DNA from 2 places in the Hathewaya limosa genome. Region 2 is predicted to be linked to the other one. Evidence: predicted binding sites of a transcription regulator. Region 2 holds the regulator's gene; the other holds the start of a gene.

Region 1 (9,372 bases), on a different contig from region 2:
AAAGTAGAAAATATCTTAAAAGAATTTGAACTAGATTTTAGTGTTATAGAAAGATGTAGTAAAATTTCTATTATAGGATCTGGTATGAAAGGAAAGCCAGGAGTTATGGCTAAAATATTAACAGCTTTAACTAAGGAAGGAGTAGAAGTTTTACAAACAGCAGATTCCCATATGACTATATGGTGTCTTGTAAAAGAAGAAGAGGTTAAAAGGGCAATTAAATCCTTACATGAAGCTTTTCAACTTTAAATTTTAATTAATGTATAAAATTCCTCCTATAACAGAAACTAAACTGAAAGTTAGGAGGAATATTTATGAGAAATTTATATAATTCACAAGAGGATTTTATTAAAAATGATGTAAATGAAGAAAATAATGAAGTAAATAGTGAGGAAGACCAAACAGAAAATATAAAGGAAATGGGTGTGCCCCAAATAGAAAAGAAAATTGATGATAGAATTCAAGTTGTTCCTATAATTGGCCAAATTGAAGGGCACATGGCTCAAAATCCTCAAACAAAAACCACTAAATATGAGCACATAATTCCTATGTTAATCGCAATGGAAAGAGATGATAATGTTAAGGGAATTCTCACAGTTTTGAACACTGTAGGAGGGGATGTAGAAGCCGGGCTCGCAATTGCAGAAATGATAAGAAGTTTAAGTAAACCAACTGTATCTTTAGTGATTGGAGGAGGACATTCCATAGGAGTACCTTTAGCTACGGCATCAACATATTCATTTATATCACCTTCTGCTACTATGATTATTCACCCAATAAGAATGAATGGACTTGTAATAGGAGTTCCTCAAACATTTCATTATTTTGATAAGATGCAAGAAAGAATTTCGGACTTTATTGTGAGAACCTCTCATATAGAAAAGCATATTTTAAATAAGCTTATGCTTGAAACCAAAGATCTATTAAATGATATGGGAACCATTTTAATAGGCAAACAGGCTGTAGAGTGTGGATTAATAGATGAAGTTGGTGGAGTAAAAGAGGCGTTAAAAAAATTAAATGAACTTATAGATGAAAATAAATAAATTTAAGAAAGGATATATGCTTTTATTTTATAAGTATATATCCTTATTTTATGATATAATTTAAATACATATTATGGCATATTTTTAAAATAAAATCTTTAAGTTAATTAAATTATAAATAAATATTTAAAAAGGATTTAAGTTACTTTTGTAGAAATAATAAGTTTGGAGGTGAAGAAGTTGGCAAAATCTAAAAAGGCAAAAATAACCAAAGAAAATAAGGATATTAAAGGGATAATATTAATAGCAGTAGGAGTTTTAATGTTATTTAGTTTAATATCCATATTTTTTCAAGATTCCTCCCCAGGTATTATAGGAAAGTTTATAAGAAATGTATTATTTACTTTTTTAGGGGTAGGAGCTTATATTTTACCTTTTGTCTTATTTTTTATAGGAAAGTGTTTTATCGTTAAAAAGGGAAAAATTGAATTTAATACTAGGTTTTATTCTATTGTAACAACTATAATTAATACTTTAGTTTTAATTCAAATGGTGAAATTAAATAAGTTTGCATCTGAAAATATTTTAGATACATTTTCTAATTTTTACAATTCAAACACTATAATTCACGGTGGATTTTTAAGTTATATTTTAATAGCACCGGTGAAGTTTTTAATAGGTAATGTTGGAGTTTATGTAATTTGTATATGTGTTTATATAATTAATGCTATAATATTATTTGATTTATCTATAGGAGATGTATTTATTAATTTTAAAGGAAATGTTAAATCTAAAAAGAAAAATATAAAAAATAAATTGCAAAAACCAGAAAAAATAAAAATTGTAGATGATACAGAGCAACCAATAGAATCAGACAATGAATTAGAAAAGGATGTTAATAGACTAAAATTAATGAATTTTTTAAAGTCAACTGATGGAGAAAAAACTGCAAATGAACCTTTAGTAAAACAAAGCATTAGTGTAGATATATTAGATAGTAATGATGACATAGTAAATAGTACTAATAAAAAAATTGTTTCAAAAGACACAGGTGAACAAAGTTTTGAAAATGAAATTGAAAAAAATATATCTATGGCTAAAGAAAATGAATTTAATATACAATATAGAATTCCACCTATAGATCTTTTAAAAGAAAATGATGCTTTAAAAAATAAAAGGGGAGATAAAAAAGAACTTTTAAATAATGCTACAAAACTTCAAAATACATTAAGTAGTTTTGGCGTTAGTGCAAGTGTAACTCAGGTAACTAAAGGACCATCTGTAACTAGATTTGAAATTCAACCAGAGACAGGAGTTAAAGTTAGTAAAATTGTTAATTTATCCGATGATATAGCACTAAATTTGGCAGCACCAGGTATTCGTATGGAAGCTCCTATACCAGGAAAGGCTGCTATAGGTATAGAGGTGCCAAATGAAAATTTAACCCCTGTATTCCTAAGAGAAATAATAGAATCAGAAGAATACATAAAATCTACTAAAAACATATCTTTTGCATTAGGTAAAGATATAGGAGGTAACTCGGTAGTAGCAGATTTATCTAAAATGCCTCACTTATTAGTAGCAGGAGCTACAGGATCAGGAAAAAGTGTATGTATTAACACTTTAATAGTTAGTTTACTTTATAAATATTCACCTAAAGAAGTTAATTTATTATTAATTGATCCTAAAGTTGTAGAACTTAGCATATATAATGGTATACCACATTTATTAATTCCGGTTGTAACAGATCCAAAAAAAGCTGCTGGCGCTTTAAATTGGGCGGTAACTGAAATGACTAGAAGGTATAATTTATTTGCTGAAAATGGTGTTAGAAATATAGAAGGTTATAATAAACTTAAAGAAGGACAGGAAGATGAAAAGCTTTCATATCAGGTTATAATTATAGATGAGTTGGCAGATTTAATGATGGTATGTCCTAAAGATGTAGAAGATTATATTGCGAGACTTGCACAAATGGCAAGAGCAGCAGGAATGCATTTAGTAATAGCTACTCAAAGACCATCTGTAGATGTAATTACTGGAATGATAAAAGCTAATATTCCATCTAGAATATCCTTTGCAGTATCTAGCCAAATAGATTCAAGAACTATCTTGGATTCTTCAGGAGCAGAGAAACTTTTAGGAAAAGGTGATATGTTATTTTATCCTGTTGGTGCACCTAAACCAGTACGTATTCAAGGTGCATTTATATCAGAAAAAGAAGTAGAAAACATAGTGGAATTTATAAAATCTCAAAGTGAAGAAGTAAAATATGATGAAGATATAATAGAACAAATTCATGCAAATGCAGAAGGCGGAACAGCGGTAAATAATGATGAAGAAGTTGACCCTATATTAAAAGAAGCTATTAATTTTGTTGTAGAAAGTGGATATGCTTCAACTTCAATGTTGCAAAGAAAATTCAAAATAGGTTATAATAGGGCAGCGAGAATAATTGATAGTATGGAAGAGAGAAATATTATTTCGGGTAGAAATGGAAGTAAACCTAGAGATGTATTGATTACTTTAGCAGATTTAGAACATATTTAATGAACATAATTTTAGGAGGAACAGAAGTGAAAAAGTTAAAATTGGGATTTGTAAATTTAGGATGCGATAAAAATAGGATAGATGGAGAGATTGCACTAGCTAATTTAAGTAAAAATTATGTTTTAGAATCAAATGCAGAGAATGCGGATATTATTATAGTAAATACTTGTGGATTTATTGAAGCTTCAAAGCAAGAATCTATAAATACTATATTAGAAATGGCAAAATATAAAGAAAAAAATTGTAAAGTATTACTTGCAACAGGATGTTTAACTCAAAGATATGGAGATGAAATTTTAAATTTAATGCCGGAGTTAGATGGTATCTTAGGAGTGAATGACTATAATAAATTACAAGAACTAATAGAGAAGGCTTTAAATAAGGAAAAGGTAAGTTATTGTAACTATAGTGATTCTAATATTAATGAAGGAGAAAGAATAGTAACAACAGATAAAGGAACAGCTTATATAAGGATTTCTGAAGGGTGTGATAATGCCTGTGCTTACTGTGCTATTCCTAAAATTAGAGGAAGATACAGAAGTAGAACTATGGAAAATATTCTAAAAGAAGCGGAAACATTAGTATCTCAAGGTGTTAAAGAACTTATTTTAGTAGCACAAGATACTACAAGATATGGAGTTGATATATACAAGGAGAAGAAACTTCCTGAGCTTTTGAGAGTATTATCTGAAATTAATGGTATAGAATGGATTAGAGTATTATATTGTTATGCTGAAGAAATGACAGATGAGATTATAGACGAGATGGCAAATAATAAAAAAGTTTGTAAATATTTAGATATACCGATTCAGCATATATCAGATAATGTTTTGAAGAATATGAGAAGAAAAGGTAGAAAAAGAATCATATTAGAAAATATAAATAAAGTAAGAGAAAAAATTAAAGGTGTAGTTTTAAGAACATCATTAATTGTTGGATTCCCAGGAGAGAGTGAAGAGGATTTTAATGAACTTAAAGAGTTTTGTAAAGAAATAAAGTTTGAGAAACTAGGAGTATTTAAATATTCTAGAGAAGAAGAAACTGCAGCATATGAAATGGAAAATCAAATTAGTGAAGAAATTAAAGAAATCAGAGAATCTGAAATAATGTTACTACAACAAGATATTTCTAAAAAAATTAATGAAAATAAGATGGAAAAAGTATATAATGTAATAGTAGAAAGCTTTGATGGACTTTTATATCATGGAAGAACTTATGAAATGGCTCCTGAAATTGATGGAGAAGTACTTTTTACATCAGAAAAAGAATTAAATCTTGGAGAATTTGTGAAAGTTAAAATTACAGAAAGCTTAGAATATGATTTAATAGGAGTTGTATGCGATGAATCTAGCAAATAAACTTACTGTTCTTAGAATTTTTTTGGTTCCAGTATTTTTGATTTTTATTGCTATAAAGGGAATACCCTATGGTACTATAATTGCTACGTGCATATTTATAATAGCTTCTTTAACAGATAAGTTAGATGGGTATATTGCAAGAAGTAGAAATCAAATTACTAACTTTGGAAAGTTTATGGATCCATTAGCCGACAAACTTTTAGTTACTACAGCTTTAATATCTTTAGTGGAATTACAAGTAATTCATTCATATGTGGCAGTAATAATTATAGCAAGAGAATTTGCAGTATCTGGACTTAGAACTATTGCAGCATCTGAAGGTATTGTTATAGCAGCTAGTTGGTGGGGAAAATTAAAAACAGTAATTCAAATAATAGCTATAATTTTAGCGTTATTAAATTTAACCTATGGAGTTACATATTTAGAAAGTTTAACACGAATATTTATGTTTGCAGCAGTAGTAATAACTATTGTATCAGGAGTAGATTATTTTAGAAAAAATCTTCACATTATAAAAACTAACAAATAATTGTTTAAAAATAGATTGTTTGGTAATAATAAGTAAAAAGACTAAAAAAGTTCCTACTTTAAATATGTAGGGACTTTTAATTATATTTATTGACTATAGTTGATAAATAATATATAATATAATTATTGAACAAATGTTCGAGAAATGAGAGGATGGTGAACCCTAAAGGGAGAAATATGGAAAACGAAAAAATAAAAGCGTTAGAAGCAGCTATGTCTCAAATTGAGAAACAATTTGGTAAAGGTTCAGTAATGAAATTAGGAGAAAAGACAGAATTAAATATAGATGTTGTTTCAACAGGAAGTCTAAGTTTAGATATTGCTTTAGGAGTAGGTGGAGTACCAAGAGGTAGAATAATAGAAATATATGGACCAGAGTCATCAGGTAAAACTACTGTAGCATTACACATAGTAGCTGAAACACAAAAAAAAGGTGGAGTGGCTGCATTTATAGATGCAGAACATGCACTTGATCCTATATATGCTAGATCTTTAGGTGTAGATACAGAAAATTTAATTGTATCTCAACCAGATACAGGGGAACAAGGTTTAGAAATAGCTGAAGCCTTAGTGCGTTCAGGAGCCATTGATGTTATAGTTGTTGATTCGGTTGCAGCTTTAGTTCCAAAGGCTGAAATTGAAGGTGAAATGGGAGATGCTCATGTAGGTCTTCAAGCAAGACTTATGTCACAAGCATTAAGAAAACTTGCAGGAGCTATTAATAAGTCTAATTGTGTTACTATATTTATAAACCAATTAAGAGAAAAGGTTGGTATAATGTTTGGTAATCCAGAAACTACACCTGGAGGAAGGGCATTAAAATTTTATTCATCTGTTAGAATGGATGTTAGAAAAATAGATACAATAAAACAAGGTGATGAGTTCTTAGGTAATAGAACAAGAGTTAAAATAGTTAAGAACAAGGTAGCACCTCCATTTAAACAAGCAGAATTTGATATAATGTATGGAAAAGGTATATCTAGAGAAGGTAATATATTAGATTCAGGTGTAGATAATGGAATTGTACAAAAAAGTGGAGCATGGTTCTCTTATGGAGATATTAGATTAGGCCAAGGAAGAGAAAATTCTAAACAATATTTATTTGATAATCCTAAGGTAGCTTTAGAAATAGAAAATAAAATTAGAGCTAAATTTGAATTGCCACTAATGGAAGAATTAAAGGAAGTAAATAAAGTGGTTGCAAAGAAAAAAGAAGTAGACAAGTAAATTTTATAAAATGCTATACATCTAATAATAGATGTATAGCATTTTTTTTATAAAAAAATAAAGTTTTAAAAAGTTTAACCTTAGGTGAAGAATAAGTTAATTTTTTGTTAAGCATCATAACTTAAATATAAATTATAATTTAATTAATAAAAATATTAAAAAATAGTTGTATTTTTTTTGAAAAAGGAATATACTACATATAAAGGTAATAAGGAGGGTAATACTATGAATAAAAATATTTTAAAAAATTTAGGGTATGTTTTAATAACAGGATTAATATGCATAAGTTCCACAAGCAAGGTATATGCATGGGATGGAAAAAAAGATGGAACAGGGACTCATTCTGTAATAGTTACACAAGCTGTTGAAATGTTAGAAAAGGATTTCAGTGATAAGGAACCAGAGGTTATAAAACAAAATTTTAAAGTTCTTAAAAATAATTTACACAAATTTCAATTAGGCTCTACTTATCCAGATTATGATCCAAATGCTTATAAGTTATATCAAGATCATTTTTGGGATCCTGATACTAATCATAATTTTTCTAAAGATAATAAATGGTATCTTGCATATGCAGTTCCAGAAACAGCGGAATCACAAGTTAGAAAATTTACAGCAATAGCTAAAAATGAGTGGGCTAAGGGTGATTATGAAAAAGCAACATGGTATTTAGGACAAGCTATGCATTATTTTGGAGATTTAAATACACCATATCATGCAGCGAATGTAACGGCTGCAGATAGTCCAGGACATGTAAAATATGAAACTTATGTAGAGCAAAGAAAAGATAATTATAAATTGTATTCAACAGGATATAAAACTAATGAAACATTTTATTCTGATATATTAATTAATGATGATTTTGATGATTGGTCAAAACAGTATTCAACTTATTGGGCAAAACAAGCCAAAAGTTTATATTATACACACTCAACAATGAATCACAATTGGAATGACTGGGAATATTCAGCTATACATGCTGTAGGAAATGCTCAAAAAGGTACAGCAGGATATATATATAGATTTCTTTATGATATATCAAAAAACCTATTGCCATATAAAAATCATGAAACTAATGAGTTAATGGTAGTTATAAAAACTGCTAATGAACAAAATGCGGGTACTGATAATTATATTTCTTTTGGTATTGAAACAAAAGATGGTAAACAACATGAATGGAAGTTAGATAATCCAGGAAATGATTTTGAAAAAAATCAAGAAGATACTTATATATTAAAATTTAAAGATAATAAAATTAAATATAATGAAATATCAAAAATGTGGATAAAGAAATCAAAACTTGCATCTATAGAAGATGAGTGGAAACCAGAATATGTTAAGGTAATAATAGATGGAAATATACAGTGTGAAAAAAATATTAATGAATGGATCAAAGGAAATACTACACATTATATAAAATAGATATAAATAAAAAAATATAGTTAAAAAATACAAATAAAAGTTATAATATAATTTTTATTTGTATTTTTATTTTCTAATTTCATAGAATTAATAAATTTTTAAAAATTAAATCACTTATTGTAAAAAATATTGAAATATTAATTATATAGTATTAATCAAGCAACAGATTTTATATCTTATTTAAGACTAAATTAATAATAAGATAATGTTTAAGATATTATTATAGAAAACAGTTATAATTGCGTTTAGAAAATTTAAAATAGTTAATAATAAAGAATGTAGTTTATAACAAAAATTAAAGAAAAATAGCTTAAATTTGATATAAGAAAAGAAAAAAGGGGATATTTCTAATTGCTTGACACAATTTAAAAAGTAATATACAATAAATACAAATGCTGGTTTAGTATATTCAATTTGCTGCCAATTTTTTAAATATAACACCTTTTCTAGCTTTTAAAGTTAATTGCTATTATATGGACAAAAAGGAGGTGTTGTTTATGGAGGGCTCAACAATTTTAATTGTTACAGTTGTGTTTGCAGTAATTGCCGTTGTGCTTTTAGGTATATTTGTTTTGATATATACTAGAAAAAATATATCTCAAGCTAATATTGCAAAAGCTGAGGAAGAAGCTAAAAGAGTAATTGAAGAAGCACAAAAAAATGCAGAGTCAATCAAAAAAGAAGCACTATTAGAAGCAAAAGAGGAAGTGCATAAACTTCGTTCAGATCTTGAAAAAGAATCAAGAGAAAGAAGAAATGAAATCCAAAGGCTAGAAAGAAGAAATATTCAAAGAGAAGAAATATTAGACAAGAAAAGTGAAGCCTTAGAAAAGAAAGAAGAAGTTCTTAATAGTAAACAACAAGAAGTAGAAGTGTTGGAGTCAGAGATAAGAAAAACTTACGATGAACAAAGAAATGAGTTAGAAAAAATATCTAACTTAACTTCTGAAGAAGCTAAAAATATCCTTTTAGATGAAGTTAAGAAAGAAATAACTCATGATTCAGCAATGATGATTAAAGAAGTAGAAACAAAAGCGAAAGAAGAGGCTGATAAAAAAGCGAGAGAAATTATCACCTGTGCTATTCAAAGATGTGCTGCAGATCATGTTGCAGAATCAACTGTAAATGTAGTACCACTTCCAAATGACGAAATGAAGGGAAGAATTATAGGAAGAGAAGGAAGAAATATTAGGACTCTGGAAACCTTAACAGGTATAGATCTAATAATAGATGATACCCCAGAAGCAGTAATAATTTCTGGATTTGATCCTATAAGAAGAGAAGTTGCTAAAATTGCATTA
Region 2 (9,372 bases):
AGGACATAGTGATGTAGCAACAGTGTATGGATATATAGGAAATCAGGAGATAAGTAGAGGAAGTAGAAATAGGCAAAGTATCTTTATAAATAAAAGGCTTATAAAAAGTAAGCTTATAACTACAGCAGTTGAAAATGCTTTTAAATCATTTTTAACCATTAATAAGTATCCTTTCTTTGTGCTATTTTTAGAGATTTATCCTGAATTAATTGATGTAAATGTGCATCCTTCCAAGGCAGAAATTAAGTTTAAAGATGATAGATTTATTTTTAAATTTATATTTGATTCAGTACATCATGCCTTAAGAGAAAGTTTAAAGGATAGTTTCCAAATTACCTTTGATAATGAGGAAGATAAAAATAACTCTCCTTTTATAGATAAAAATAATGATGAAAAACCAAAAGAAGACCTTAATGAGAATAAAAAATTCTTAGTTCAAAGCTTTGATTTAGAAACTATGTCTAATGTAGCTAAGGAAGAGGAATTATTAAATAAAATTTTGGAACAGAAGAAAAATGAAAATTTAGATCATGTTCCAAATAGGAATGAAGTAAAAGTTACTAATGATTTAGCTTATAAAGAGCAATTTGAAGAAAATAATAAAAACATAGATTTTTCCATAGAGAATAAATTTAAAGAGCCTAAAGCTATGGAATCACAGGATAATTATAAAGTTGAAAATATGATGCCTATAAAACTAAAGGAAGCCAAATTTCCAGAACTAAGAATTATAGGACAGTTTGATAATACGTATATACTGGCAGAAGCTTTTTCCACTTTATATTTAATAGATCAGCATGCAGCACATGAAAAGATTTTATTTGAAAAGTATATGAAAGAAATTAGTGAAAAGGACGTAGTTAGTCAAATTCTAGCTATCCCTGTAATAAAGGAATTAACTCCTAAGGATTTTTGTGCCTATGAGGAAAATAAAGAAATTTTCAAAGATGCAGGTTTCAATATAGAATATTTTGGAGAAAATACTATAAATATAAGGGAAATACCTCTTTTATTAGGAGAATTAGATCCGAATAATTTATTTGTAGATATGATAGAGGATTTAAAAAACATGGGGGAAGGCAATACTACTAAAGTAAGATATAATAAAATAGCAACTTTGGCATGTAAGGCTGCGGTTAAAGCTAAAAATAATCTTACATTAGAGGAAATGAGATATCTTTTAGATGAACTTAGATTTATAGATGAACCATTTACTTGTCCTCATGGTAGACCAACTATTTTAAAATATACTTTAAAAGAAATAGAGAAAAAATTTAAGAGAATTCAATAGAAAAGATAAGAAACAGTAGAGGGGTTATTATGAAAAAAGATTTATTTATTCTTTCAGGACCAACAGCAGTAGGAAAAACTGATATTTCAATTAAACTAGCTAAGCTATTAAATGGAGAGATAATATCAGCAGATTCCATGCAAATATATAAACATATGGATATAGGTTCTGCTAAAATAACTGAAAAAGAAATGCAAGGCGTAAAACATCATTTAATTGACTTTGTGGAGCCTACAGATGAATTTTCTGTGTCAGAATTTTCTACTTTAGCCAAAGAACTTATTGAGGATATTACAAGTAGAGGAAAGACTCCTATGATTGTTGGAGGTACTGGACTTTATATAGATTCTTTAATTTTTAATTATAATTTTGCTGAAAGTAATAGAGATGAAGAATATAGAGAGTATTTAAAGAGTCTTGCAGAAGAAAAAGGAAAAGAATATGTACATTCGCTTTTAAAGGATAGAGATCCAGAGTCTTATGAACGTCTTAGTATTAAAGATTTAAAAAGGGTTATAAGAGCCTTAGAAGTTTTTAAAACTACAGGAAAAACCATAAGAGAAGTTAATGAAGAAATTGATATTTATGATGTACCTTATAATGTTCATTATTATGTTTTAACTATGGATAGAGAAAAATTGTATAATAGAATAAATAAAAGAGTAGATATAATGATGGAAAAGGGCCTTATAAAAGAAGTAGAATCTTTAATTCAAATGGGTCTTACAGATGATATGCAATCCATGAAAGGTATAGGATATAAGGAACTAATAAAGTATCTAAATGGAGAAATTACTTTAGAAGATGCTATATATCTAATTAAAAAAGGAAGTCGTAATTATGCTAAAAGACAATTAACTTGGTTTAGAAAAGATAAAAGAGTTAATTGGATAGATAAAGACAAGTTTGTATGTGAAGAAGAAATAATTAAATACATACAAGAGGACTTTCTTAAAAATAAAAATAATTAAAAAAATAGAGGATTTTAGTTAATTCTATAGAATATTTAATTTAGGGTATAAATGTACAAAGATGGAGGTTATAGAATGAATAAAGTAAACAATAACTTACAAGATATTTTTTTAAACAATGCAAGAAAAAGTAAGATACCAGTTAATGTTCGTCTTTTTAACGGGCACCAATTAAAAGGTCTTGTTACGGGATTTGATAGTTTTTCAGTTATATTAGATTATAATGGGGAACAGATTTTAATTTATAAACATTCAATATCTACTATTACTCCACAAAAACCTATATTATATAATAATGTAAAATAGTAAATTCTAAAGAATAGGATAAATCCTATTCTTTATTATTGATAAAAATAAATATAAATACTAAGTAAAATTTTATGGATAAGAAGGAGTTTTTTATGTTACAGAATACAGTAAAAACATTAAATCAATTTTATGGAATTGATAAAGAAGTTATTGATGTATATGATAAGGCTATAGAAGATACAAAAGATATTTTTAAGTCTTTAGATGAAATTAGAGAATTTAATCAATTAAAAGTGTTAAAGGCTTTCCAAGAAGAGAGAATAAGCGAAATGCACTTTACTAATTCCACAGGTTATGGATATGGGGATATTGGAAGAGATACTTTAGATGTAGTATTCGCAAAGATATTTAACTGTGAAAGTGCATTAGTAAGACCTCATTTTGTTAATGGAACTCATGCTATAGGAGCAGCTTTATTTGGAAACTTAAGACCTGGAAATACAATGTTATCAGTATGTGGTCTTCCATATGATACACTTCATGGAATAATCGGTATAACAGGTTCTAATATGGGTTCTTTAAAGGAATACGGAGTTAATTATAAATTAGTAGAACTTAAAGACAATAAAGTTGATATAGACAAAATGATTGAAGTTTTAAAAGAAGATGAAACAATCAAATTAGTACATATTCAACGTTCTACAGGTTATGGATGGAGACATTCTCTTCAAGTAGATGAAATAGGTGAAATCATAAAGAATGTTAAGTCTGTAAGAAAAGATATAATTTGTTTCGTAGATAACTGCTATGGAGAATTCATTCAAACTATAGAACCAACAGAAGTTGGAGCAGATTTAGTTGCAGGTTCTTTAATTAAGAACATAGGTGGTGGTATAGCACCAACTGGTGGATACATAGCTGGTACTAAGGAATGTGTAGAACAAGCATCTTATAGATTAACTATTCCAGGAATAGGTGGAGAATGTGGATCAACTTTCGGTGTTATGAGAAGTTTATTCCAAGGATTATTCTTAGCACCTCATGTTGCTATGGAAGCTGTTAAAGGTGCTATTTTATGTGCTAGAATTATGGAACTATTAGGCTTTGAAGTATTACCTAAATACAATGAAAGAAGAAGTGATATAATTCAAGCTATTAAATTTAATGATAAAGAAAAATTAGTTCAATTCTGTAAAGGAATTCAACAAGGTTCACCAATTGATTCTTTTGTGGAATGTGAACCATGGGAAATGCCAGGATATGAAGATCAAGTAATTATGGCAGCTGGAGCATTTATTCAAGGATCATCTATAGAACTTTCTGCTGATGCACCTATAAGAGCTCCTTATATAGGATACCTACAAGGTGGCTTAACTTTTGATCATGCTAAACTAGGTATACTTATAGCTATTCAAAGAATCTTAAAAATAAAATAGTTAATTTCACACTAAAAAGGATTTAGTAAATTACTAAGTCCTTTTTTATTTTTATTAAGTTTTATAATAACCTTGTTAATGAGTTTGAAAAATATTTTCGCTTAACATCAGTATAACTTTAATTAAAATATAAACAATCAATTGATAATTAAAATTGAGTTATTAATCAAAATATAGTATAATTTAATAGAAGGGAGTCATAATACAGACCTTTTAAGTAATTACTGGATTAAAATATAAAGAAGGTGATTAATATGATTCTAAAAGAAAATGAAATTTATTATGATTGTCCTTTTTGTGATGAGGAACATGTAATACAAATAAAAACAGAAAAATCAAAAGTAATAATTAAAGATAAACAGATTGAATATGAAAAAACAATTTATTATTGTCCAATTGAAGATGAATCCTTTGTTTCAAGCAAGTTAATGGATGAAAATTTATTAAAGGCTAGGGATCAATATAAGAGAAGTGAGGGATTATTAACATCAGAAGAAATTAAGAAAATCAGAGAACTTTATGAGTTAACACAAAAAGAATTTTCTAATTTATTGGGGTGGGGAGATGTAACTGTCCAAAGATATGAAAAAAAGTTAATTCAAGATTCTACCTATGATGATATGTTAAGATTGACTTTAGTTGATCCAGCATATTGTTTATCAATGTTGGAAAAGCATAAAGACAAATTTTCTAATGATCGATTTATACAAATTAAAAATAAAATTAAACAAGTAATAAAATCAAAAGGAAATTTATATTTAAAAACAAAGGAAATAAAGAATTGTTATATTGATTTTGATGAACAATCAGATTTAAATGGATATAAAATGCTAGATCTTAAAAAAGTTAATTCAGTAATGGGGTATTTTGCAAATTATATAAAGCCATTATATAAGGTTAAATTAATGAAATTGTTATGGTATACAGATGCACTTTTTTATAAAAAACATGGAAGAGCTATGACAGGACTTGTTTATCAGCATTTACCATTAGGAGCTGTACCAATTGCGTATAATGAAATATTAACATTACCTTCAATAAAAGTAGTAGAAGAATTTTTTGAAGATTATGTAGCATATAAAATTTGTTCTAAAGAACAAATTGCTATTTCAGATTTTACTTTAGAAGAATTGTCTGTACTAGAAAAAGTAACTTTATTTTTTAAAGACTTTAAGACAAAGGAAATAGTAGAATATATGCATGATGAGGTAGCATATGTTAAGACAAATGCAGATGATATAATCCCTTATTCTTTATCAAAACAAATTAAGGAATTTAAAGAAAACTAAATATTATTAGACAAAAAAGATCTATCTCAATATAGAAAATTTCTATTTGAGATAGATCTTTTAAAAATTCTAAATTTAATATTTTCTATAAAGGCCGACTAATTTACCAACTATAGAACATGAATCTACTATAATTGGTTCCATGTTAGGATTTTCAGGTTGCAATCTATAATGATCACTTTCTTTAAAAAATCTCTTTAAAGTAGCTTCATTATCTATTAAGGCTACTATAATATCACCATTTTGGGCAGTGCTAGATTTTTCTATAATAGCAAAGTCACCATCAAGTATACCAGCATTAATCATGCTTTCACCTGAAACTTTAAGCATAAACAGCTCGTTATTACTTTTTACAAAGTTAATAGGTATAGTAAAGGTTTCTTCAAGATTTTCTACTGCAAGAATTGGCTCTCCAGCAGTGATTTTTCCTACTACAGGAATATCTATCATTTCCTTTTTTATCAAGGAATCCTTTAATAATTCTATAGCTCTAGGTTTAGTAGGGTCTCTTCTTATGTAACCTTTTTTTTCTAACCTAGAAAGATGTCCATGAACTGTAGATGTAGAACTTAAGCCTACAGCTGCACAAATTTCCCTAACAGAAGGTGGATAACCTTTTTCCTGTATTTGAGCCTTTATATATTCATAAATTTGCATTTGCTTGTCACCTTGTTTAGTAGTCATGAAATTTCACCTCACTATTATGGTAAATTATATCACAGTGTATTTAAAAAATCAAACTGATGTTTGCAATGTATAAAATTTATTCAAAAATATGATATTTCAATATATAAAATATATTTTGTAAATTTATTGGGTTAATTGTTTAATTATGATAAAATAGAAGTGAATTATTTCATGTGTTATATGTAGGTAAGTTAGGTAAAAAATAGTTAAATAATATTTTTAAAATAGATAAAGGCCTAGGAGATTAATGATTTAATTAAAAGTATTTTTTTCTTTTATTAATTTTATAGCTAATTATTATTATAGGATAACGTCAATAGTGTATATCTTGTGATTAGTATATCTTCTATGTTTTGTGGTGAAAAATCTTTTTCATAAAAATTAAAAGTTTTTCCATCCTAACAGATTTAGGTATTTTCTAAGCGGCTACTGTTATATAAATAGGGGGATTTATATGTTTAAAAATAGAAAATTATATTCTAGTTTATTATTTTTAACATTAATGTGTGGAGGTTTAGTAGGTTGTGGTCATAAACCAAAAATAAGTAAACCAGCAATAAAAACAGAAGTAACTAAAAAGGAGGTAAAAAATGAAACTGCAGAAGAAAAAGTAAAGAGAATAGCAAAAGAATATATAAACTTATATGTAAATGTAGATTATAAAACTTATTCTAAAGAAGATTATAATAAAAAAATTGAAATTTGTAGTGAACAAATAAAAAGAGAGGCGCAAATAAAACACGAGAATTATGATTATTATAAAAAATATTATACAAAAGATAAAACTCAAGAAAAACTAAAAGAAATAAAAAATATAAAAGTTGAAAAAATAACTGATAAAGTTTATTCTTTCGAAAGTATAATTATAGTTGAAAATTATAAAAAGGTTAAACTTGAAGCAATGTTTGATGTACAAGTAGATATTTCAACTAATAAAATAACTTATTTTAATATTAGGTTAAAATAGTTTTATATGTAAATTTAAAATTTAGTATGATAAAACAAGGGAGAACTTATGAAAAGAAAAATTTTAAGTATAATAATTAGTTGTAGTTTAGTTTTAAATTTGGCTACTACCAGTGTATTTGCACAAAATAAACATAACTTATTTGAGAATAAGTTAAAACATAAAATAGATAGTACTGGAGAGTATATATCAAGTAAGGTAATGGATGAAAATTATATAGCTTCCAATATTGAAGTAAAAGATGAAAAAGATATTAACAATTACAATTGGAATTTTAAAACTAAAGAAGATAAATTTATAGTACCTAAAAACAATACATATTGTGATAAAACTCAAAGTAATGTAGATGAACTTTATAAAATTGCTTATAAGGCTACTATGAATTGTCTAAAAAATAAAGATCAAAAATCCATAGAAAATGCAAGAAAAGCTGTAAGTAAACTTCCATCAAGTTTAAATTGGGCAATTGGAGAGTTTTCTAAGCAAATAGATACTACTCAACAAGTGATTTTTGTAAAAATATTAAACTCTTTAAAAGAAAGTAATAAGTATTATAGACAAGAAGATATTAATGAATGTAGAGTCATGATTAATGATGTTATAGAAGATGAATATAGATTAACATGGTCTAGTGAATTAGATAAAGCACAACAGAAAAAAATTAATATGCTTGTTAGTGATGTAGAGCATTGTGAATTTATAAGTTATTCAGAATTAGATTTAAAACAGGTTTACAAAGATTTTGAAGATATTTTTAAAGTTAAATATAATAAGGGTATTATAAATTGGGTTAAAAATTATAATAATGAAATTGTTAAAGATGTTTATGGATTGCAAATCTTGAATACTAAATATAGAAATGAAATATCAAAATACTTAAATAAAAATGATATTGAGAATCTTAATGGTTGTGAAAGTGAAGATAGAGTTATTGGGTATTTAAAAAATATAAAAGCTGATAAAGATAAATCCTACAATGCTGGTAGGTATTGGGCAACAAAAACTTTCTCAGTTCCTGCTTTAGGCATAAATCCAGATATAGTACCTAAAAATACACTTAATAGCACAAAACATATAAATAATACTACTAAAAAGCCTACAAATACTGTTAAGAAACCTTCAAATAGTAGTAAACCCAAAACTACTACTGATGAGGAATATGTTCTTGATGTAATTTTAATAGGTTCTCCATGTATACCATATAGATTAACACGTTCACAATATAACACTTTACAAGATCAATGTGGCACATTTTCTAATGTTGCATTCGTAAATTATGTTAATGGACATTATAATTTAACTCATAATTCACAACTAGATAATGGAGCGAGAATGGCTTACAATGGTAATCTGTCTAGTGATTATAGATATATACCAGAAGGTGCATCAAAAGTTCGAGGTATAGAATTTCAAGTTCCATATCATCCGAATATGAATATTAATAAATTTATAGCAGAAAATATACCAAGAAGAATTAATAAAGTTTTACCAGGTAAACAATATGGTGTTTACTGTAATTTAAAATTTCAAGATGGAATATTTAAAGTAACGGGATTTCTGTTAATAGTAGATTAATAAAAAAATACACAATTATATAATATGTTAGAGTTTATATTCATCAAAACAAATGCATCCGTATAATATATTTTTTCTAGTATACGGATGCATTTTAAGTTTCTTTAAATAGATAAAGTAAACTTGCTTATTGATTCTAATTTTCCATTAGGAGATATTAATAGTAAAAGATAAATTGATGCCTAATAGAAAAGCATTAACATTTAATTATTATTGCATTAAAGCCCTTAAAGAATTTAAAAACTTGGAATTAAAAATTTTTATCACAGATAAATCAAAATAATTTGCTAGGTATTTAGCTTTAGAAAAGTCTTTAGCTGTGTTTTTGGATGATCTTTATAGTTAGTGGCAATAAGGAACTAATGAAAATACCGATGGATTAATTAGAAAAAGTTCATAAAATTTTTAATTTTTAAACAATTACACGAGAAGAAGTTGATATTATAGAAAATTTATTAAATAAGAGACCTAGGAAATGTCTGGAATGTAAACACTATTATAAGTTTTTAATCAAGAAAAAGGGGCTGTCGCACTAAAAAATAGTGCGACAGCTTTTTGCGTAAAAAATAAATCTCCCACTCGAAAGAGTGAAAGATTTATAGTAAAATTAATATATGCCAAAACATATTAATTTACATAAAAATTATACTTCAAATCGTGGAAATTATCAATTAAAACTTCCACTAAATATTGAATACATGATTCCAAATAATGATTCGGTGCGTTTGCTAAGTCAATTTGTAGAGGAGATGGATTTAACAGATTTATATTCGACTTATTCCCGATTAAGGGAAAATCAGGCTACGCCTCGTCAGATGCTGAAGATTGTATTTTATTCTTATATGAACCGTAGGTATTCTTCTAGAGAAATGGAAAACTCTTGCAAAAGGGATGTTAATTTTATGTA

What was found. Region 2 encodes LexA, which represses DNA repair genes until DNA is damaged. Its sites were predicted from a motif close to CNAACANNTGTTNG; they were not measured.
Region 1: a site for LexA is predicted at 5,550-5,563, ahead of recA (recombinase RecA). Genes of this name have one in related genera too.

What each region holds. Positions count from the first base shown of each region.
Region 1 is NZ_JAUSWN010000015.1:33,483-42,854, forward strand. Features, by position in the region: gene dapG (aspartate kinase) at 1-249, shown strand, start outside; gene QOZ93_RS09370 (ClpP family protease) at 315-1,046, shown strand; gene QOZ93_RS09375 (FtsK/SpoIIIE family DNA translocase) at 1,227-3,536, shown strand; gene rimO (30S ribosomal protein S12 methylthiotransferase RimO) at 3,563-4,894, shown strand; gene pgsA (CDP-diacylglycerol--glycerol-3-phosphate 3-phosphatidyltransferase) at 4,878-5,423, shown strand; gene recA (recombinase RecA) at 5,600-6,649, shown strand; gene QOZ93_RS09395 (phospholipase C) at 6,875-8,071, shown strand; gene rny (ribonuclease Y) at 8,569-9,372, shown strand, end outside.
Region 2 is NZ_JAUSWN010000023.1:38,990-48,361, forward strand. Features, by position in the region: gene mutL (DNA mismatch repair endonuclease MutL) at 1-1,291, shown strand, start outside; gene miaA (tRNA (adenosine(37)-N6)-dimethylallyltransferase MiaA) at 1,321-2,262, shown strand; gene hfq (RNA chaperone Hfq) at 2,338-2,568, shown strand; gene QOZ93_RS11765 (methionine gamma-lyase family protein) at 2,664-3,947, shown strand; gene QOZ93_RS11770 (type II TA system antitoxin MqsA family protein) at 4,202-5,236, shown strand; gene lexA (transcriptional repressor LexA) at 5,312-5,920, opposite strand; gene QOZ93_RS11780 (hypothetical protein) at 6,378-6,890, shown strand; gene QOZ93_RS11785 (hypothetical protein) at 6,939-8,465, shown strand; partial or broken gene QOZ93_RS11790 (transposase) at 9,080-9,372, shown strand, end outside.